One region of the Kocuria flava genome, then DNA from elsewhere that is predicted to be linked to it. Evidence: predicted binding sites of a transcription regulator. Region 1 holds the regulator's gene; the other holds the start of a gene.

Evidence for each region. Region 1 encodes HrcA, which represses chaperone genes, less so after heat shock. Its sites were predicted from a motif close to TTNGCACTCGNNNNNNNCGAGTGCNAA; they were not measured.
Region 2: the regulator HrcA is predicted to act here: its motif matches at 8,064-8,090, upstream of groES (co-chaperone GroES).

What each region holds. Positions count from the first base shown of each region.
Region 1 is NZ_CP013254.1:2,463,405-2,473,486, forward strand. It holds gene AS188_RS11000 (PhoH family protein) at 1-794, opposite strand, end outside; gene AS188_RS11005 (GerMN domain-containing protein) at 1,121-2,095, shown strand; gene AS188_RS11010 (16S rRNA (uracil(1498)-N(3))-methyltransferase) at 2,119-2,910, opposite strand; gene dnaJ (molecular chaperone DnaJ) at 2,907-4,058, opposite strand; gene hrcA (heat-inducible transcriptional repressor HrcA) at 4,138-5,139, opposite strand; gene AS188_RS11025 (DUF3097 family protein) at 5,350-6,213, shown strand; gene AS188_RS11030 (DUF4870 domain-containing protein) at 6,356-6,814, shown strand; gene hemW (radical SAM family heme chaperone HemW) at 6,833-8,074, opposite strand; gene lepA (translation elongation factor 4) at 8,074-9,933, opposite strand.
Region 2 is NZ_CP013254.1:3,075,127-3,086,964, forward strand. It holds gene guaB (IMP dehydrogenase) at 1-1,236, opposite strand, end outside; gene AS188_RS13725 (acyltransferase family protein) at 1,326-3,416, opposite strand; gene AS188_RS13730 (acyltransferase family protein) at 3,611-5,689, opposite strand; gene groL (chaperonin GroEL) at 5,840-7,447, opposite strand; gene groES (co-chaperone GroES) at 7,600-7,896, opposite strand; gene AS188_RS13745 (siderophore ABC transporter substrate-binding protein) at 8,344-9,342, shown strand; gene AS188_RS13750 (ABC transporter permease) at 9,441-10,427, shown strand; gene AS188_RS13755 (iron chelate uptake ABC transporter family permease subunit) at 10,420-11,481, shown strand; gene AS188_RS13760 (iron ABC transporter ATP-binding protein) at 11,478-11,838, shown strand, end outside.

The DNA.
Region 1 (10,082 bases):
CCGAAGCCGAGCCGGGTGAGGAACATCTTCATCTGCTCGGGCGTCGTGTTCTGCGCCTCGTCGAGCACGATGAAGGCGTCGTTGAGGGTGCGCCCGCGCATGTAGGCCAGCGGGGCGACCTCGATGGTGCCGCTCTCCATGAGCCGCGGGATGGAGTCGGGGTCCATCATGTCGTGCAGCGCGTCGTAGAGCGGGCGCAGGTACGGGTCGATCTTCTCGCTCAGGGTGCCGGGCAGGAAGCCCAGCCGCTCCCCCGCCTCGACGGCCGGGCGGGTGAGGATGATCCGGTTGACCTCCTTGGCCTGCAGCGCCTGGACGGCCTTGGCCATCGCCAGGTACGTCTTGCCCGTGCCGGCCGGGCCGATGCCGAACACCACCGTGTGCTCGTCGATCGCGTCGACGTAGGCCTTCTGCCGCAGGGTCTTGGGCCGGATCTTGCGGCCGCGGCTGGAGAGGATGTTCTGGGTCAGGGCACCGCTGGGACGGGCGGAGAGGTCCCGGCCGATGATCTCCAGCAGCTGGCCGATGACCTGCGGGGTGATCGCGGTCTCCCGCCCGGCCAGGACCTTCAGCTCCTCGAACAGCGTCGTGACGATCCGCACGGCGGGATCGGGACCCTCCAGCCCGAGTTCGAGGCCGCGGGGGCGGGTGGCCAGCCCCGGGAAGGCCGTCTCGACCTGGCGCAGCGTGTCGTCGCCCGGCCCCAGGCAGCGGACCATCGTCTCGCGGTCCGGGAAGGGGATGACGGCGCGGTTCGTCAGGGGGTGCGTGGTGCCGGGCAGCGTCTCAGTCATGGGTCCGGCCGGGGCGGCCGTGCGCTCGCTTCCTCGTGGTCGTCGTGGACGGTCGGGTCCCGGGCGGGCGGCGCGGCGTGCGGGGCCCGTGCCGGGAGGTGCCTCCAGGGTACCGCGCCGGCCGGCGGGTGCGGGTGCGCCGCCGCCCGGATTGCGATTCGGTATCGGTCCGGGCCTCGGGGGCCTTCCGTGCGGGGTCGGCCGGTGCGGGCGTGCTTGGATGGTCGGGCCCTCCGGACAGGGGGGCCGGAGCGGGCGCCCGGACCCGTGCCGCCCGCCGCCCCCTCCCGTCCCGGTCCCGACCCCCCGAGGTGCGCTCCCCCGCCATGCCCGCTCCCCAGCCCCGCCCCCGACGTCCCCGTCGCGTCCCCGCCGCGCCCGTGCGCCGGGTGCGCGCGGCAGCCGCGCTGCTGGGCGCCGGCACGGTCCTGCTGACGGGGTGCGCGGCGCCGGGCCCGGGGGCCCCGGCCGGCACGGCGGCGCCGGGGACCGTCGGCCGCAGCGCCGCGACGCCTGCTCCGTCGGCCGCGACGACGGCCCGGGACGGCGCGGACACGGTCGCCACCCGCCGGCTGCCGGTCTACTGGGTGGGCGGGCCCGAGGGCCGGGAGCGGCTCTACCGCGAGCTGCGCGAGGCCCCGGTCGGCGCCCCCCGGGGCGGGGCGGACCCCATCGCGGCGGCCGCCCAGCTGATGGCCTCGGAGCGGCCCCGGGACCCGGACTACCGCAGCCTGTGGGGTGACGTCGAGCGGATCGGCACGTCGACCTCGCCCGACGGGACGATCACGGTGGACCTGCCCGCCGCGGCCGTGTCCGCGGAGCTGGAGCCGGACCGGGCCGGGCTGGCGGTCCAGCAGCTCGTGCACACGGTCACGGCGGCGGCCGCGACCTCCGGGCTGCTGCCGGCGAGCTCGCGCCCCGAGGTCGTGCTCCTGGTAGAGGGCCGGGCCGGCCAGGAGCTCTTCGGCGCCGTGCGCCCGGCGGGCCCGGTGGCCCCGGACGAGGACCTGGAGGCGCCGCTGTGGCTCGCCGGCCCCGAGGAGGACGCGCGCTCCGGCGGGGGCCTCGTCCTGTCGGGCCGGATCCGCTCCGGGGTCGAGGAGGGCCGCTGGACGGTCTCCGACCGGGAGGGGCGGCAGGTGGCCGGCGGCCGGATCGAGCCGGCCCCCGCCCGGGCCGGAGCGGCCCCGTTCCGGGCGGAGGTGCCGCTGGCGCCGGGGCGCTACACGGTCTCGGTCCGCGGGCGCGCCGGCGACGGGTCCGTGCGCGACGACAAGGCCGTGGAGGTCACCGCCTCCTGAGGTGCCGGCGGGCCCCGGTGCGCTCAGGCGTCCCCGCTCGCCCACCGGCCGAGCAGGGCGGCGAGCACGGCCAGGGCCGCCGGGCCGGCGGTGGAGCTGCGCAGCACCTCCCGGCCCAGCCGCACGGGCAGCGCCCCCGCCGCGCCCAGGCGCTTCAGCTCGGCCGGGGTGATGCCGCCCTCCGGGCCGACGACGAGCAGGACCTCCTCGGCCCCCGCGAGGGCCTCGTCCTGCCCCCCGGAGGCCGGGGCGAGCAGGTCCACGAGGGGACGCTCGGCGTCCTCGTGCAGGACGAGAGCGAGCGTGCCGGGGCGGGCCGCCCGCCCGGCGAGGTCCTCGGTGCTCGCCAGGGGCGCCACCTCCGGCCAGGCCGCGCGGCGGGACTGCTTCGCCGCCGCGGCGACCGTGTGCACCCACTTCTCGTGGCTCTTCGCCGCACGCTCCCTGCGCCAGCGCACGATCGAGCGCTCGGCCTGCCAGGGCACGACGGCGTCGGCCCCGAGCTCGGTGGCCGTCTCCACGGCCAGCAGGTCGCGCTCGCCCTTGGCGAGGGCCTGGGCCAGGACGAGCCGCGGCGTGCGCACGGGCTCGGCGGCCACGGCGTCCACGCGCACCGTCATCCGCTCCCGCTCGGCGCCGGTCACCGTGCCCGCGGCCCGCAGGCCGTGCCCGTCCACGAGCTCGAGCCCGTCCCCGGCGCCGAGGCGGCGCACCGTCAGGGCGTGGCGGGCCTCCGGGCCCGTGACCACGACCTCGGCGCCGGGGGCGGCGGCCCCGAGCGTGCCGGGGTCGGCGCGGAAGACGGGGCGGCTCACAGGTCGGTGAACCGGTCCCGCAGGCGGGAGAAGAACCCGCCGGAGCCGGCCGGGGAGTTCAGCGTGGTGCCGGTGGACTGCTCCTCGCCGCGCAGCCGGGCGAGCTGCTCGAGGAGCTCGCGCTGCTCGTCGTCGAGCCCGGAGGGGGTCTCGACCTCGAGGTGGACGTGCAGGTCGCCGCGGCCCCCGCCGCGCAGGCGGGTGGCGCCGAGGTCGTGGAGGGTGACGGTGTGCCCCGTCTGCGTGCCGGGCTCCACCGCGAGCTCGCGCTCGCCGTCGAAGGTCTCCAGCGTCAGCGTCGTCCCCAGCGCGGCGGAGGTCATGGGCAGGCGCACGCGGGCGTGCAGGTCGTCGCCCTGCCGCTCGAAGGTGGGGTCGGGGTCGACCTTGAGCTCGACGTAGAGGTCGCCGTTGGGGCCCCCGGCGGTGCCGGCCTCGCCCTGGCCCGAGAGCCGGATCCGGTTGCCGGTGGAGACCCCGGCCGGGATCTTGACGGTCAACGGGCGGCGGTCGCGCACGCGGCCCTCGCCGTAGCACTCGTGGCAGGGGTGCTTGATGACGGTGCCGAAGCCCTGGCAGGTGGCGCACGGGGCGGCGGTGACGACGGTGCCGAGGATGGACTGGACCTGGCGCTGGACCTGCCCGGAGCCGTGGCAGACCTCGCAGGTCTCGGGCTGGGTGCCCTCCTGGCAGCACGTGCCGTTGCACGTGGGGCACACCACCGCCGTGTCGACCGTGATCTTCTTCTCGGTGCCGAAGACGGCGTCGCGCAGGGACACGCGCACGTTGATCAGCGCGTCCTGTCCCTGGCGGGTGCGGGAGGCCGGGCCGCGGCGGCCCGCCCCGGCGCCGCCGGCGCCCTGGAAGAAGGTGTCGAAGATGTCCTGGAAGCCGAAGCCGGTGCCGGGGAAGCCCCCGCCGAAGCCGGTGTCGGTGCCGTTCTCGTTGCCGGTGGCGTCGTAGACGCGCCGCTTCTCGGGGTCGGAGAGGACGTCGTGGGCGTGGGAGACGCGCTTGAACTCCTCGGCGGCCTCGGTGCCGGGGTTCACGTCCGGGTGCAGCCGGCGGGCCTTCTTCCGGTAGGCCTTCTTGATCTCCTCCGGGCTGGCGTCGCGGGACACGCCCAGGGTTTCGTAGTGATCGCTCACCGTGGTCCGTTCTGTCGGGTCGGTCGGGATGCTGGTCGGGTGCTGCGCGGGGGACGGCGGGGGCCGGGGCCCGCGAGGGTCAGCCCCCGAGGATACGGGAGAGGTAGCGGGCCACCGCACGCACGGCGGCCATGGTGGACGGGTAGTCCATGCGCATGGGCCCCACCACGCCCACCTTGGACTGGGCCTGCGGGCCGTAGCCGGTGGCCACCACGGCGGCCTCGGCCAGCGGGTCCACGGCGCTGGGGGCGCCGATGCGCACCGCGACGCCGCGGGCGTCCTGCTCCATCTCGGAGAGCAGCCGGAGCATGACCACCTGCTCCTCGAGGGCTTCCAGGACCGGCCCGATGCTCAGGTTGAAGTCCCCGGTGGCGCGGGCGAGGTTCGCGGTCCCGGCCATGGCCATGCGGTGCTCGGTCGAGCCGGCGGCGAGCGCGGAGACGGTCTCGGCGACGGCGGCGAGGGCGGGGGGTGCGGTGGCGGCGGCGAGCTCGAGGGCGTCGTGGACCTCGGTGAGGGTGCGGCCGGTGGTGGCGGCGAGGACGCGGGCGCGCAGTTCGAGGAGGGTGTCCTCGTCGAGGGGTGCGGGGACGGGGGCGACGCGCTGGACGACGCGGCCGTTGGTGGGGATGAGGACGACGAGGACCTGGCCGGCGCCGAGGTCGACGAGCTCGACGTGGCGGACGGTGACGCCGGAGGCGTGGGGGTACTGGACGACGGCGACCTGGTGGGTGAGCTGGGCGAGCAGGCGCACGGTGCGCTCCATGACGTCGTCGATGTCGGCGGCGTCGTCGAGGAGGCTCTGGATGGCGCGGCGTTCGGGGCCGGAGAGGGGCTTGACGGCGGCGATGCGGTTGACGAAGGTGCGGTAGCCCTTGTCGGTGGGGATGCGCCCGGAGCTGGTGTGGGGGGCGGCGATGAGGCCCTCCTCCTCGAGGGCGGCCATGTCGTTGCGGACGGTGGCGGAGGAGACGCCGAGGCGGTGGCGCTCGACGAGGGCCTTGGAGCCGACGGGTTCGCGGTAGCGGACGTAGTCCTCGACGATGGCCTGCAGGACCTGCAGGCGTCTGGGCTGGTTCACGTCGCGCTCCTTCCCCGGTCCCGGTCCGGCGCCCGTCGGTGGCGGTGGGTGGTCCCGGCGCGGGGCCGGGTCTGGCACTCGGGCGCTCACAGTGCCAGTTTCCCCAGTGTAGCCCCCGGGCGGGGGGCGGGGGCACGGGGTGTGGCCTGGTACGCTTCCGGCCGGTCCGCGGCCCCGTTGCCCGTGCGCGGGCCGGGAAGGGATGGACGGATGAGCACCTACGGATGGGGGCCGCGCTCCCTCGACGACGACGCCCTCGCGCGGCGGCGGCCGGTCTCGGCGGAGGTGCCGGTGGAGCCGGGGCTGCTGCTGGAGGACGTGGGCACGGGGTGGGTCGGTGCCGTGGTGTCCCTGGAGACCATCGGGGGGATGCGGGTGATGGGGCTGGAGGACCGCCGGGGGCGGGTGAAGGCGTTCCCGCTGGGTCCGGGGTTCCTGCTGGAGGGCGAGCCCGTCGTCGTCGTGGAGCCGCGCCGGGCGGCGGGGCCGCGGCGGCCGGCGCGCACCCGGTCGGGGTCGGTGGCGGTGGAGGGCCTGCGGGCCTCGACGGCGAAGGCCTCGCGGGTGTGGGTGGAGGGCTACCACGACGCGGAGCTGGTGGCGAAGGTGTGGGGCCACGACCTGGCGGTGGAGGGGATCGTGGTGGAGCCGCTGCACGGGGTGGACGACCTGCCGGCGGCGGTGCTGGAGTTCGGGCCGGGTCCGGGGCGGCGGCTCGGGGTGCTGGTGGACCACCTGGTGGCGGGGTCGAAGGAGTCGCGGATCGCGGCGGAGACGATGCGGGTGCCGGGGGCGGCGGGCAACGTGCTGGTGCTGGGCCACCCGTACGTGGACATCTGGCAGGCGGTGCGGCCGCGGGTGCTGGGCTTCGAGGCGTGGCCGGAGGTGCCGCGGGGCACGGACTGGAAGACGGGCACGGCGGCGGCGCTGGGGTGGCCGCACCGGGAGCCCGGGGACCTGGGGCGGGTGTGGCAGCACATCCTCTCGCGGGTGGAGACCTACGCGGACCTGGAGCCGGCGCTGCTGGGGCGGGTGGAGGAGCTCATCGACTTCCTGACGGCCCCGGGGGCGTGAGCGGGTTCGCGGCGCGCCACGTCACATTCGCACACCTGTGGTGCGGGGCACGGCGCGGCGGCGGGGGCGGCCGCTAGCATGGGGGCACCACCTGTCGACCGACCGTGCCCGCGGTCCTGCCGCTGAAGGACGCCCGTTGCCCGTGCAGACCTCTCCCCGACCGAGCCGCGAGAACGACCGGCCTCCCTTCGAGGGGCTCTCCGCCGTGGCCCAGCCGCTGACCGTCGCCGAGGACCGCCAGTGGGCGACGCTCGCGCACTTCGGGGGCGTGGCCGGTTTCCTGCCCTCGCTGCTGATCCACCGGGCCTTCCGGGGCCGGGGCCGGTTCACGGAGCAGGAGTCGCTGGAGGCGATGAACTTCACGCTGCTGCCCTCCCTCGTGGTGGTGGCCGGTGCGCTGCTGGCCCCGGTGCCGTTCGTGGGGTGGCTCTTCGCCCTGGCCGCCGCGGCGGCCTGGCTGCTGCTGGCGATCGGGTCGCTGGCGGGCGGCATCCAGGTCAACCGCGGGGAGCCCTACGTCTACCGCTACAACACCCGTCTCTACGACCGGATCGCGGCGCGGCTGGCGGAGCGCTCCCGGGAGCGGGCCGCCCGCCGCTAGCACGCTCGCCCGGCGGGCTCAGCCCAGCAGGCGCCGGACCACGGCGTCGCCGAGCAGGCGCCCGCGCAGGGTGAGCACGACCCGCCCGCCCAGCGCCGCGGCCGGGTCGACGAGCCCGTCGGCGATCAGCCCGGCGACGGCGGCCCGGCCGGGGGCCTCGAGGGCGGTCACGGGCAGCCCGTCGCGGATGCGGGCCTCGAGCATCACCCGCTCCAGCCGGCGGGTCGGGGCGTCGAGGACCTCGCGCCCGGCCGCGGGCGAGTGCCCGGCCCGCACCCGGTTCGTGTAGGGCACCGGGTGCTTGAGGTTCCACCAGCGGGTGCCGCCCACGTGGGAGTGGGCGCCGGGGCCGATGCCCCACCAGTCCTGGTTGTGCCAGTAGGCGAGGTTGTGGCGGCTGCGGTGGGCCGTGCCGTCGGGGCCCGCGGGCCGGGCCCAGTTGCTGACCTCGTACCACTCGTAGCCGGCCTCGGCCAGGAGGCGGTCGGCGAGCTCGTACTTGTCGGCCTGGTCGTCCTCGTCGACCGGGGGGACCTCGCCCCGGCGCATGCGGGCGGCCAGCCGGGTGCCGTCCTCGATGATGAGGGCGTAGGCGGAGACGTGGTCGGGCTCGTAGGACAGCGCCGTGCGCACGGAGTGCTCCCAGTCGGCCAGGGACTCCCCGGGGGTGCCGTGGATGAGGTCCACGCTCACGCCCAGTCCGGCCTCGCGCGCCCAGGCCACCGCCCGGGGGACGTTGTCGGGGTCGTGGGTGCGGTCCAGCACCGCGAGCACGTGCGGGACCGCCGACTGCATGCCGAAGGACACCCGGGTCACCCCGGCCGCGGCCAGCACGGCGAGGGACTGCGGGGTCACGGAGTCGGGGTTGGCCTCGGTGGTGACCTCGGCGCCCTCGGCGAGCCCGAAGCTCGCCCGGGCCTGGTCCAGCACGGCGGCGAGGTCCTCGGCGGGCAGCAGCGTCGGGGTGCCGCCGCCGAGGAACACGCTGTGCAGGGGCCGCACCGCGACCCCGGAGTCCGCCAGCACGCGGCGGGCCCAGCGCACCTCCGCCGCGGCGTCTGCCGCGTAGGCGTCCTGGGAGACCCCGGGGCCCAGCTCGACGGCGGTGTAGGTGTTGAAGTCGCAGTACCCGCAGCGCACCGCGCAGAAGGGCACGTGGACGTAGAGGCTCAGCGTGCGCTGCGCGGAGGCCTCCGCGGCGGAGGCCGGCAGCCGCCCGTCGAGCGGGGCCGGCAGGCCCTCGGGCTGGGCGGGGGCCACTACTTCTTCTTGTCCTTCTTCTCCCCGGCCTCGTCGGAGGACAGCGCCGCGACGAAGGCCTCCTGGGGGACCTCCACCCGGCCGACCATCTTCATCCGCTTCTTGCCCTCCTTCTGCTTCTCCAGCAGCTTGCGCTTGCGGGAGATGTCGCCGCCGTAGCACTTGGAGAGCACGTCCTTGCGGATCGCCCGGATGTTCTCGCGGGCGATCACCCGGGAGCCGATGGCGGCCTGGATGGGGACCTCGAACTGCTGGCGCGGGATCAGCTCGCGCAGCTTGCCGGTCATCATCACCCCGTAGGAGTAGGCCTTGTCCCGGTGGGTGATCGCGCTGAACGCGTCCACGGGCTCGCCCTGGAGCAGGATGTCGACCTTCACGAGGTCGGCGGCCTCCTCCCCCTCGGCCTTCCAGTCCAGGGAGGCGTAGCCCTTCGTGCGGGACTTGAGCTGGTCGAAGAAGTCGAAGACGATCTCGGCCAGCGGCAGCCGGTAGCGCAGCTCGACCCGGTCCTCGGAGAGGTAGTCCATGCCCTTGAGCTGCCCGCGCTTGGACTGGCACAGCTCCATGATCGCCCCGATGAACTCGGAGGGGGCCAGCACGGTCGCCGAGACCATCGGCTCGCGGATCTCCCCGACCCGCCCGGTGGGGAACTCGGAGGGGTTGGTCACGACCGTCTCCGTGCCGTCCTCCAGGGTCACGTTGTAGCTCACCGACGGGGCGGTGGAGATCAGGTCCAGGTCGAACTCCCGCTCCAGGCGCTCGCGCACGATCTCGAGGTGGAGCAGACCCAGGAACCCGCAGCGGAAGCCGAAGCCCAGGGCCGCGGAGGACTCGGGCTCGTAGACCAGCGCGGCGTCGTTGAGCTGGAGCTTGTCCAGGGCGTCGCGCAGCACCGGGTAGTCGGAGCCGTCGATCGGGAACAGCCCCGAGAACACCATCGGCTTGGGGTCCTCGTAGCCGCCCAGGGACTCGGCGGCCGGCTTCTGGGCGTTGGTGACGGTGTCGCCCACCCGCGACTGGCGCACATCCTTCACCCCGGTGATCAGGTAGCCGACCTCCCCCACGCCCAGGCCCGCGGTGGGCTTGGGCTCCGGGGAGATCACCCCGATCTCGAGCAGCTCGTGCTGGGCGCCGGTGGACATCATCCGGATCCGCTCGCGCGGGGTGAGCCGGCCGTCGACGACGCGCACGTAGGTGACCACGCCGCGGTAGGTGTCGTAGACCGAGTCGAAGATCATCGACCGGGAGGGGGCCCCGGGGTCCCCGACCGGGCCCGGGACCTCCTGGACGATGCGGTCCAGCAGCGCCTCCACGCCCTGGCCCGTCTTGCCGGAGACCCGCAGCACGTCCTCGGGGTCCACGCCGATGAGGTTGCCCAGCTCCTCGGCGTACTTCTCCGGCTGGGCCGCGGGCAGGTCGATCTTGTTGAGCACCGGGATGACCGTGAGGTCGTTCTCCATGGCCAGGTACAGGTTGGCCAGGGTCTGGGCCTCGATGCCCTGGGCGGCGTCGACCAGCAGCAGCGCGCCCTCGCACGCGGCCAGCGACCGGGAGACCTCGTAGGTGAAGTCGACGTGGCCGGGGGTGTCGATCATGTTCAGCGCGTAGTCGGCCCCGGCCACGTTCCACGGCATGCGCACCGCCTGGGACTTGATGGTGATCCCGCGCTCGCGCTCGATGTCCATCCGGTCCAGGTACTGGGCCTTCATCTCCCGCGGGGTGACCACCCCGGTGGCCTGCAGCATCCGGTCCGCGAGCGTGGACTTGCCGTGGTCGATGTGGGCGATGATGCAGAAGTTGCGGATGACGGCGGGGTCCGTGGAGGCGGGAACCGGGGCGTTGACGGCCAGCGGAGACACGGGCGGTCCTTTCTCCGGCGGGCGCGGCCCTGCCGGGGATCTCCTGGGAACGGTCGGCAACGGGGACCGTGCCGGGGACTCAGCTGTCCAGTTTCCCACGTTTGGACCGGGCGGGCCATCCGGCCCCGCCCCGGACCCCCGGGGCGGTC
Region 2 (11,838 bases), 610 kb from region 1:
GCGCGACTGCATGGCCCCCAGCGAGCCCATCCCGCGGTAGGCCTTGAACTGCTTGCCGTTGACGAAGATCAGCTCCCCCGGGGACTCGTCGCAGCCCGCGAGCAGCGAGCCGATCATCACCGAGTCGGCGCCGGCGACGAGGGCCTTGCCGATGTCCCCGGAGTACTGCAGCCCGCCGTCGGCGATGATGGGCACGCCCGCGGGGATCGCCGCCTGGGCCGCCTCGTTGATCGCGGTGACCTGGGGCACGCCCACGCCGGCGATGATGCGGGTGGTGCAGATCGAGCCGGGGCCGACCCCGACCTTCACGGCGTCCGCGCCGGCGTCCACGATCGCCTGCGCGCCGTGGCGGGTCGCGGCCTGCCCGCCGATGACGTCGACGTGCGCGGCCGCCGGCTCGGCCTTGAGCCGGGCGACCATGTCGAGCACGCCCTGGGAGTGGCCGTTGGCCGTGTCGATGAACAGGGCGTCGACGCCGGCCTCCACGAGCGCCATCGCGCGCTCGAAGCCGTCGCCGAAGAAGCCGACGGCGGCGCCGACGCGCAGCCGGCCCTCGTCGTCCTTGGTGGCGCGCGGGTACTGCTCGGCCTTCGTGAAGTCCTTGATGGTGATCAGCCCGGTCAGCCGGCCGTCGTCGTCGACGAGCGGGAGCTTCTCGATCTTGTTGGAGGCCAGCAGCTTGTGCGCCTCCTCCTTGTCCATGCCGACCTTGCCGGTGATCAGCGGCATCGGCGTCATGACCTCGTGCACCTTCCGCCGCGGGAAGTCGCTCTCGGGCAGGTAGCGGGTGTCGCGGTTGGTGATGATGCCCAGCAGCCGCTGGTCCTCGTCCACGACCGGCAGCCCGGAGACCTTGAAGTAGCCGCACAGCCGGTCGAGCTCGGCCAGGGTCGCGTCCGGGGAGATGGTCACCGGGTCGGTGATCATCCCGGACTCGCTGCGCTTGACGCGGTCCACGTGGGCGGCCTGGTCGGCGATGGAGAGGTTGCGGTGGATCACGCCGAGCCCGCCCTGGCGGGCCATGGCGATGGCCATGGGGGACTCGGTGACGGTGTCCATGGCCGCCGACAGCAGCGGCGCCTCGAGCGTGATCCGCCGGGACAGGCGGGTGGCCGTCGAGGCCTCGGAGGGGATGACGTCGGTGTTGCCGGGCAGCAACAGGACGTCGTCGTAGGTCAGGCCGGTGAACCCGAAGGGGTCCTCGGACAGGGCGGTGGGGACGGCATGATCCGGCACGGTGGGGCCTTTCGGGTCGAGGAGGTCCCGGCCATTCTACGGTCCGCCCGGCGGGCGGTCCCCGGGACCGGGGGTCCCTGTGGCAGGGCTCACGGCAGTCCCGGCAGCCGGACGCCGTCCTCGGCGAGGGCCGCGGCCAGGCGCTGCGCCAGCATCGGCGTAAGCGTGCGGACGTAGTCGATGCTCAGGTGGTCGTCGTCCCAGTACGTGTGCACGTTGCCGACCACGGGCCGGCAAGTGCCCTCGGGGCAGACGAGGTCCCCCATGTCCACCGTGGCGACGTGCGCCAGCTCGTCGGCCAGCGGGTCCAGGGGGTTAGGGGTGTTCACGGCGGGGTGGCCCGTCGTCGTGCACGCCGGGTCGTCGGCGCCGTTCTCCTGGGCGCAGCGCGGCGGGGAGAACTCGAAGCGCGGGGTGTCGCGCAGGCCCACGAACGTGACCCCGCGCGCGTCCAGCTCGCGCATCCGGGCCTCGGCGCCCGGGGTGAGCTCCTCCCCCGTGGTCGAGGTGCGGGTGCCCTGGCCCAGGACGAGGTCCGGGTCCACGGCGTCGATCACCGGGCCGGTGCCCTCGAGCCAGGTCGCGCAGTCCTCCGGGTAGTCCTGCTCCTCGACGGTCGAGTACAGGCACCCCGGCTGCAGGTAGGTCACGACCCGCCACCCGTTCTCGCGCGCGAGCTGCTCGACCGCCGTGGCCCAGTGGTGGACGTGGCTGTTGCCGAGGAGCAGGACGGTGGCGCTGGGGTCCTCCTGCGGGACGGTCTCCCGGCAGCGCTCCTGGTAGCGGGGCTCGACGCCCAGGTCCGCCGGGCACGGCTCGCCGGTGCCGGGGGCGCCCCAGTAGTCGGCGTCGATGACGGGGATCGTGGGGGCGTCGGGGTCGCCGCGGTACTCGAAGCCGGGGGCGAGGGCGGCGGCGCCGGGGTTGTTGCGCTCGGCCTCGGCCGCGATCTGCGCCGCCCGCCGCGCATCGGCCTGGGCCCACCCCAGCACCGGCACCGCCACCAGCCCCAGGCACACCACCACGACCACCGCCAGCCGCCGCGCCGAACGCTCCGGCCACGCCCACCGCTTCAGCGGGTTCTCCACCCACCGGGTCGCCACCACCGCCAGCACCAGCGACACCACGATCAGCACCACCCCCGACCGCGGCCCCGCCACCGGCCGGTCCCGCACCACCAGATACGTGATCAGCAGCGGCCAGTGCACCAGGTACAGCGCATACGCCGCGTCCCCCAGCCGCACCAGCGGCCCCGAGGCCAGCACCCGGTCCACCCCGAAGCGCGAGCCCGAGGACCCCGCCACGATCACCGCCGCCGCCGAGCACAGCGGCCACAGCGCGATCCACCCCGGGAACGCCCCCTGCACATCGACCAGCACCCCCACCAGCACCATCGACACCAGACCCGCCCAGCCCAGCACCACCCGCAGCCCCTTGGCCGGATTCAGGTACGGCACCGCCAGCGCCAGCAGCGACCCCAAGGCGAACTCCCACAACCGCGCCCGCGTGTCGAAATAGGTGAACGCCTGGTCCCCGGCCGTGCGCACCACCGAGAACACCAACGACCCCACGAACACCGCCCCGAAGGCCACCGCCAGCACCGGCACCGGCCGCCACCGGAACCGCCGGCACACCACCGCCGCCCCCGCGAAGATCACCGGCCACAGCAGGAACACCTGCCCCTGCACCGACAACGACCAGAAGTGCTGGAACGGCGAGGACCCCGAGTCGTCCACCGCGTAGTAGTCCACCTGCGCCACCGCCAGCGCCCAGTTCTCCACGTAGAACACCGACGCCAGCGCCTGGGAGCGCCACCGCGCCACGTCGAACTCCGGGTAGAACAGCGCCACCAGCACGAGCGTGCCCAGGATCGTGAGCACGGCCAGGGGCAGCAGCCGCTTGAACACGTGCAGCCAGTACCGCCCCAGCGCCAGCGGCCTGCCCGCCTCCAGCTTGCGCACGAAGGACAGGGTCAGGAAGAACGCCGAGATCAGCAGGAAGATGTCCACCCCGCCCGAGACCCGGTCCAGGAACACGTGGTAGACCACCACCAGCAGCACCGCCACGAACCGCAGCCCCTGCACCTCCGGACGGAACCCCGAGAAGCGGCTGGGACGGTCCGCCGGGCGCTCCTGCGCCGGGGTGCGGGCCCAGGGGGCCGGGCCGAGTGCGGTGGGCATGGGGGTACCTCCTGGGGGGACACCGCGCCGGCGTCGAGGGGGGGGATGGGCGGCGCGGAGGGGACTGGTGGAGCCTACCGGATCCGGTGGCGGTCCCCCGGGCGGCCGGTCCCACCGCACCGGTCCTGCGGTCCGGGCCCTGCCGTCCCGCCCCCGTGCGCGCCCCCGCCGGACGGGTCCCGCGGTGGGCGGGTTCAGCGCCGGAGCAGGTCCTGGGCGCCGTCGGCGGCGAGGGCCTGCTCGGTCCGCCGGGCGAACTCGGGGGCGAGGGTTTTGACGTACTCGGCGGTGAGGTGGTTGTTGTCCCAGTAGGTCCACACGTTGCCGATCACCGGCGGGCACGTGCCCCCGGGGCAGACGAGGTCGCCGAGGTCGACCGCCGAGACCCGGGCCAGCTCCGCGGCCACGGGTGCCAGGGGGCTGTCGGGGTCGAGGACCGCGTGGGTCGCGGCGCACTGCGGTGCCTGCGCCCCGTGCTCCTCCGCGCAGTGGGCGGGGACGAAGTCGAAGCGCGGGTTGTCGCGGACCCCGATCACCTGGATGCCGCGGGCGGCCAGGTCCCGGATGCGCTGCTCCGTGCCGGGGGTGAAGGTCTCCTCGTTCTCGTCGGTGCTGCGGGTGCCCTGGACGAGGACGAGGTCGGGGTCGACGGCGTCGACGGCGGGACCGGTGCCCTCGAGCCACCGGGCGCACTCGTCCGGGAAGAGCTGCTCGTCGAGGGTCGAGTAGAAGCAGTTGCCGCGGATGTAGGTGACGACCCGCCAGCCGTTGCGCTCGGCCAGGTGCTCGACGGCGGGCAGCCACTGGTGGACGTGGCTGTTGCCGACGACCAGCAGGGTCGCGGCCGGGTCCTCGGCCGGCACGGTGTCGAAGCACCACTGCTGCCACCGCTCGCCGAGGCCGATCTCCGCCGGGCAGGGGCTGCCCAGCGGCGGTTTCGGGTAGTGCTCGCCGGTGAGGACGGGGATGACGGGCGCGTCGGGGTCGCCCTGGTGTTCGAAGCCGGGGGCGAGGGCGGCGGCGCCGGGGTTGTTGCGGTCGGCCTGCGCGGTGATCTCCGCGATCCGGCGGGCCTCGGCCTGCTGGACCGCCAGCACCGGCACGGCCACCACCCCCACGCACACCAGGACCACCGCCGCCAGCCGGCGCCGCGACCGCTCGGGCCAGGCCCACCGCTTCAGCGGCTGTTCCACGAACCGGGTCGCCAGCAGCGCCAGCACCAGCGACACCGCGATCAGCACCACCCCCGACCGGGGACCGGCCATCGGCCGGTCCCGCAGCACCAGGTAGGTGATCAGCAGCGGCCAGTGCACCAGGTACAGCGCATACGCCGCGTCCCCCAGCCGCACCAGCGGCCCCGAGGCCAGCACCCGGTCCACCCCGAAGCGCGAGCCCGAGGACCCCGCCACGATCACCGCCGCCGCCGAGCACAGCGGCCACAGCGCGATCCACCCCGGGAACGCCCCCTGCACGTCCACGACCACGCCGACGGCGACCATGCTCACCAGCCCGGCCCAGCCCAGCACGACCCGCAGCCCCTTGGCCGGGTTCAGGTACGGCACCGCCAGCGCCAGCAGCGACCCCAGGGCGAACTCCCACAGCCGGGTGCGGGTGTCGAAGTAGGCGAACTCCTGGCGCACCGCGGTCTGCTGGACGGAGAAGGCCAGCGAGACCACGAACACCGCCCCGAAGGCCACCGCCAGCACCGGCACCGGCCGCCACCGGAACCGCCGGCACACCACCGCCGCCCCCGCGAAGATCACCGGCCACAGCAGGAACACCTGCCCCTGCACCGACAACGACCAGAAGTGCTGGAACGGCGAGGCGCTGGAGTGGTCGGCCGCGTAGTAGTCCACCGCACCGAGGGCCAGCGCCCAGTTCTCGGCGTAGAGCACCGAGGCCAGCGCCTCCGCGCGCCAGCGCCCCACGTCGTGGGCGGGGTAGAGCACCTCGACGAGCACCAGCGTGGCCAGGATCGTGAGCACGGCCAGGGGCAGCAGCCGCTTGAACACGTGCAGCCAGTACCGCCCCAGCGCCAGGGGCCTGCCCGCCTCCAGCTTGCGCACGAAGGACAGGGTCAGGAAGAACGCCGAGATCAGCAGGAAGATGTCCACCCCGCCCGAGACCCGGCCGAGGAAGACGTGGTAGGCCACCACCAGCAGCACCGCCACGAACCGCAGCCCCTGCACCTCCGGACGGAACCCCGAGAAGCGGGTGGGGCGGTCCTGCGCGTCGGCGGTTCCCGGGGCCTGCCGGCCGAGGCTGCTGGTCATGGGGGGCTCTCCTGGGCGCGCCGCGGTCGCGGCGGGCGGTCGTCGGGCGGATCCCCCGCACTCTACCGGAGCCGGTGACGACGACGGGCCCGCCCTCCCCCGTGCGGGGAAGGACGGGCCCGTCGTCGTCCGGGACCGCCGGCGGGGCGGTCAGTGCCGGTGCCCGTGCCCCTTCTCGTCCTCGTCGGCGGGCTTGTCCGTGACGAGGGTCTCGGTGGTCAGCACGAGCGCGGCGATGGAGGCCGCGTTCTGCAGCGCGGAGCGGGTGACCTTGACGGGGTCGATGATGCCCGCGGCGACCAGGTCGGTGTACTCGCCGGTCGCGGCGTCGTAGCCGTGCCCGGTCTCGAGCTCGGCGACGCGGGAGACGACCACGGCCCCGTCCTGCCCGGCGTTCTGCGCGATCCAGTACAGGGGCTGGCGCAGGGCGCGGCGGACGATCTTCAGCGCGGTCGCGGCGTCCCCGGTGAGGCCGAGGTCGGACTCGTCGAGGACCTTCGCGGCCTGCAGGAGCGCGGAGCCGCCGCCGGCCACGATGCCCTGCTCGAGGGCGGCGCGGGTCGAGGAGACGGCGTCCTCGATGCGGTGCTTGCGCTCCTTGGCCTCGACCTCGGTCGCGGCGCCGACCTTGATCACGGACACGCCGCCGGCGAGCTTGGCGAGGCGCTCCTGGAGCTTCTCGCGGTCCCAGTCGGAGTCCGTGCGCTCGGCCTCGGCGCGGATCGTGGCGACCCGCTCCTGGATGGCGGCCTCGGAGCCGCCGCCGTCCACGACCGTGGTGGTGTTCTTGGTCACGGTGACGCGGCGGGCGGTGCCCAGCTGCTCCAGGGTGACCTGGTCCAGGCTGATGCCCAGCTCGGCGGTGATCAGCTCGCCGCCGGTGAGCACGGCGAGGTCCTGCAGGATCGCCTTGCGGCGGTCGCCGAAGCCCGGGGCCTTCAGGGCCACGACGTCGAGGGTGCCGCGCAGCTTGTTCACCACGAGGGTGGACAGGGCCTCGCCCTCGACGTCCTCGGCGATGATCGTCAGCGGCTTCTTGGCCTGGACGACCTTCTCGAGCACGGGCATGAGCTCGGCCACGGTGGAGATCTTGCCCTGGTAGAGCAGCACGACGCCGTTCTCGAGGACGGCCTCCTGGCGCTCGGCGTCCGTGACGAACGACGGCGAGAGGTAGCCCTTGTCGAACTGCATGCCCTCGGTGACCTCGAGCTCGACCTCCGTGGTGGAGCCGTCCTCGATGGTGATGACCCCGTCCTTGCCGACGGTCTCGAAGGCGCGGGCGATGAGCTCGCCGATCGAGCGGTCCTGGGCGGAGATGGTGGCGACGTGGGCGACGCTCTCGCCCTCGACGGGCCGGGCGTTCTCGAGCAGGCGCGCGGAGACGGCCTCGACCGACTTCTCGATGCCGCGCTTGAGCGCGAGCGGCTCGGCCCCGGCGGCGACGTTGCGCAGGCCCTCGCGGACCAGGGACTGGGCGAGGACGGTCGCGGTGGTGGTGCCGTCACCGGCGACGTCGTTGGTCTTGGTGGCGACCTCCTTCGCGAGCTGCGCGCCGAGGTTCTCGTACGGGTCCTCGAGCTCGACCTCGCGGGCGATGGTCACGCCGTCGTTGGTGATCGTGGGGGCGCCCCACTTCTTGTCGAGCACGACGTTGCGCCCGCGCGGGCCGAGGGTCACCTTGACGGTGTCGGCGAGCTTGTTGACGCCGTTCTCGAGGGACTTGCGGGCGGCGTCGTCGAATGCCAGCTGCTTGGCCATGGACGGAAAGCTCCTTCGGGGATGGGCTGGACCGGGCCGCCGGGCGGGCGGCGGGTCGGAGGGGGAACCGGCGAAGGGTGCCGGCCGCGGCCCGCCGGGCGGGCGGTGCGTGCGGCGGGCACCCTTCGTCGCAGGTGTGCGGTGCGCCGGGACTACTTCTCGACGACGGCGAGCACATCGCGGGCCGGGAGCACCAGGTACTCCTCGCCGTTGTACTTCACCTCGGTCCCGCCGTACTTCGAGAAGATGACGACGTCGCCCTCCTTGACGTCGACGGGGATGCGGTTGCCGGAGTCGTCGACGCGACCCGGGCCCACGGCCAGGACCTTGCCCTCCTGGGGCTTCTCCTTGGCGGTGTCGGGGATGACGAGGCCGGACGCCGTGGTCTGCTCGGCGGCGAGCGGCTGGACGACGATGCGATCCTCGAGGGGCTTGATGGAGACCGACACGATCTCTCCTTCTCTGTAGGCGTGGAAAACGGTGGGCGACCGCGGGCGGGGCCCGCTGGGTCGTGCTTCGGGCCGGTTGGCGCACCAACCGTCGTCGCGGTGCCGATCGATCGCCTGGCCCTTAGCACCCTCACCCGGAGAGTGCTAAGGCCAACTGTAGGAGGGGGCTGGCAGACGGTCAAGGCGAGTGCCAGCGGGCTGCCGGGGGCGCCCCGGCAGGGCCGCGCACCGGCCGACGGAGCCCGCCCAATTAGGTCACGCCCGTGTTCGCCAATGATTTGCCTCACGGCGGCACGCCGGTCTAGGTTGACCACTAAGGCACGCCTAACTCGGCCGAGGACCGGTGCCCGACCCGACGCATCCCGCGCTCCGGCGCGTGATCCGCCGTGCCCACCGCGACCCGGCGGGGCCCGAGGCCCCGCCGCCCTGCAGAAGAGAGATCGACCCATGACCCGCACCCTGCTCCAGCGCTCCTCGGTCCTGCTGGCCGCCGCCTCCGCGCTCGCCCTGGCCGGCTGCTCGAGTGCCGGCAGCACCGCCGAGGCCGGCGGCACCGCCTCCTCCTCCACCAGCACGGTCGAGATCGAGGACAACCACGGCACCCACAGCGTCGAGGTCCCGCCGGCCTCCGTGGTCGCCACCGACAACCGGACCTTCGAGACGCTGGCCGACTGGGGCGTCGAGCTCGCCGCGGCCCCGCGCGCGCTCATGCCGGACACCATCCCCTACGCCGACGACGAGTCGATCGTCGACCTGGGCACCCACCGCGAGCCCGACCTCGAGGCGGTCGTGGCCGCCGACCCCGACGTGATCGTCAACGGCCAGCGCTTCGCCCAGTACCGCGAGGACCTCGCCGGGCTGGTGCCCGAGGCCGCCCTCGTCGAGCTGGACCCCCGGGAGAACGAGCCCCTCGACGCGGAGCTCAAGCGGCAGACCACCGTCCTGGGCGAGATCTTCGGGAAGACCGCCGAGGCGGAGGAGCTCAACGCAGAGCTCGACGCCGCGATCCAGCGCGTGCTCGACGGCTACCGGCCCGGGGACACGGTCATGGCCGTCACCGTCTCCGGCGGCGAGATCGGCTACATCGCCCCCGAGAAGGGCCGCACCCTCGGCCCGCTGTTCGAGCTCTTCGGCTTCGAGCCCGCGCTCGAGGTCGAGGGCGCCAGCGACGACCACCAGGGCGACGACATCTCGGTCGAGGCGATCGCCGAGTCCGACCCCGACTGGATCCTCGTGATGGACCGCGACGCCGCGATCGCCGCCGACGAGCCGGAGTACACCCCCGCCCAGGAGGTCGTCGAGAACGCCGAGGCCCTGCGCAACGTCACGGCCGTGCAGGAGGGCCACGTCGTGTACATGCCCAAGGACACCTACACCAACGAGGGCATCCAGACCTACACCGAGTTCTTCGACACCCTGGCCGACGCCATGGGCGAGCAGGACTGATCCCCCGGACCCGACCGGTGGCGGGGCCCGCGCGCAGCGGGCCCCGCCACCGCCGGTCCCCGGCACGACGGCTGACGGCCGACGGAAAGGCGTGACCCATGACGACGACCCTCTCCGGGCCCGCCCGCAGGGCCCGCGAGACCCTCTTCGACCGGAGGCTGCTCCTCGGCGTGCTCGGGGTCGCGGCCCTGCTGGGCGCGTCCCTGCTCACCGGGGTCTACGACGTCTTCGGCGCCGAGGACGGCGGCGAGATGTTCGCCATCACCCGCGTCCCGCGCACGATCGCCCTCGTGCTCGCCGGGGCCGCGATGGCCATGTCCGGGCTGGTCATGCAGCTGCTCACCCAGAACCGGTTCGTGGAGCCCACCACGACCGGCACCACCGAGTGGGCCGGGCTCGGGCTGCTCGTCGTGACGCTGCTCGTGCCCACCGCGAGCCTGCTCACCCGCATGGCCGGGGCCGTGACCGCGGCCTTCCTCGGCACCATGGTCTTCTTCCTCTTCCTGCGCCGCGTCTCGCTGCGCTCCTCGTTGATCGTGCCCATCGTCGGGATCATGCTGGGCGCGGTGGTCGGGTCCGTCTCGACGTTCCTGGCCCTGCAGACGGACATGCTCCAGAGCCTGGGGGTGTGGTTCGCCGGCAGCTTCACCTCGGTGCTGCGCGGACAGTACGAGGTCCTGTGGATCGTGCTGCTCGTCGTCGTCGCGGTCTTCCTCGTGGCCGACCGCCTCACCGTCGCCGGCCTCGGCGAGGACGTCGCGACCAACGTCGGGCTGGACTACCACCGCACCGTCCTGCTCGGCACCGGTCTGATCGCGGTGGCCACCGGCGTCGTCACCGTCGTCGTCGGCAACCTGCCGTTCCTGGGGCTGATCGTCCCCAACATCGTCTCGATGGTCCGCGGCGACGACCTGCGCTCCAACCTGCCGTGGGTGTGCCTGCTGGGCATCGCCGTCGTGACGGTCTGCGACCTGATCGGCAGGCTCGTGATCATGCCCTTCGAGATCCCCGTCTCGGTGATCCTCGGGATCGTCGGCGCCGTGGTGTTCGTCCACCTGCTCCTGAGGCAGCGCCGGCGTGGCTGAGACCGTGACCGCCCCCGCACCCCTGTCCCCGCCGCCCGCGGCGGCCCGCGAGCGCGGCGGCGCCGGGGCCTTCCCCACCGCCCGGGCCCGCCGCCGCTACTGGGTCCTCCTGGCGGTGCTCGCCCTCGCCTCCTGCGGCTTCGCCTTCGGGCTGCTCGCCTGGGACAACCCCATGCCCGTGGGCTCGGAGGGCTTCTGGCTCATCGCCGAGCGCCGGGCGACGAGCGTGGTCGTCATGGCCGTCGTGGCCTTCTGCCAGGCGATGGCGACCGTGAGCTTCCAGACGGCCACCAACAACCGCATCATCACCCCGTCGATCATGGGCTTCGAGTCCCTCTACGTGGCGGTCCAGACCTCCACCGTCTACTTCCTGGGAGCCGCGGGGCTGCTGGTCCTGCAGGGGGTGCCGCAGTTCCTCCTGCAGGTCGCCCTCATGGTGGGGGTCTCCCTGGCCCTCTACGGGTGGCTGCTCTCCGGCCGGTACGGCAACCTCCAGGTGATGCTGCTCGTGGGCATCGTCATCGGCGGCGGCCTCGGGTCCGTGTCGACCTTCATGCAGCGGCTGCTCTCCCCCAGCGACTTCGACGTCCTCTCCGCCCGCCTGTTCGGCTCCGTGACCAACGCCCACGCCGACTACCTGCCCGTGGCGATCCCCCTGTGCCTCGCCGCCGGCGCCGCCCTGTGGTGCTCCTCGCGGCGGCTGAACGTCGTCGCCATGGGCCGGGACGTCAGCCTCAACCTGGGGATGCGGCACCGCGCCGAGGTGATGCGCACGCTGTTCCTCGTCTCCGTGCTCATGGCCGTCTCCACCGCACTGGTGGGTCCCATGACCTTCCTGGGCTTCCTCGTGGCCACGCTCGCCTACCAGCTCGCGGACACCCACGACCACCGCCACGTCTTCCCCGTCGCCGTGCTGACCGGGTTCACCGTCCTGACGGGCTCCTACTTCGTGCTCAACCACGTCTTCTACGCCCAGGGCGTCGTCTCGATCATCATCGAGCTCGTCGGGGGCTCCGTCTTCCTCTACGTCATCCTCCGAAAGGGCCGGCTGTGATCACCCTCGCGAACGTGCGCAAGACCTACGGCGAGGAGGTCACCGTCGGCCCCGTCGACCTCGAGATCCCCTCGGGCGGGATGACCGCCCTGATCGGGCCCAACGGGGCGGGCAAGTCCACGCTGCTGACGATGATCGGGCGCCTGCTCGACCTCGACGAAGGCACCATCGACATCGCCGGCTACAACGTGGCGAGCACCCGCTCCCAGGACCTGGCCCGGATCGTGTCGGTCCTGCGCCAGGAGAACCACTACGTCACCCGGCTCACGGTCCGCCAGCTGGTCGGCTTCGGGCGCTTCCCGCACAGCCGCGGGCGGCTCACCCGCGCGGACGAGCAGGTCATCAGCCGCTGCATCG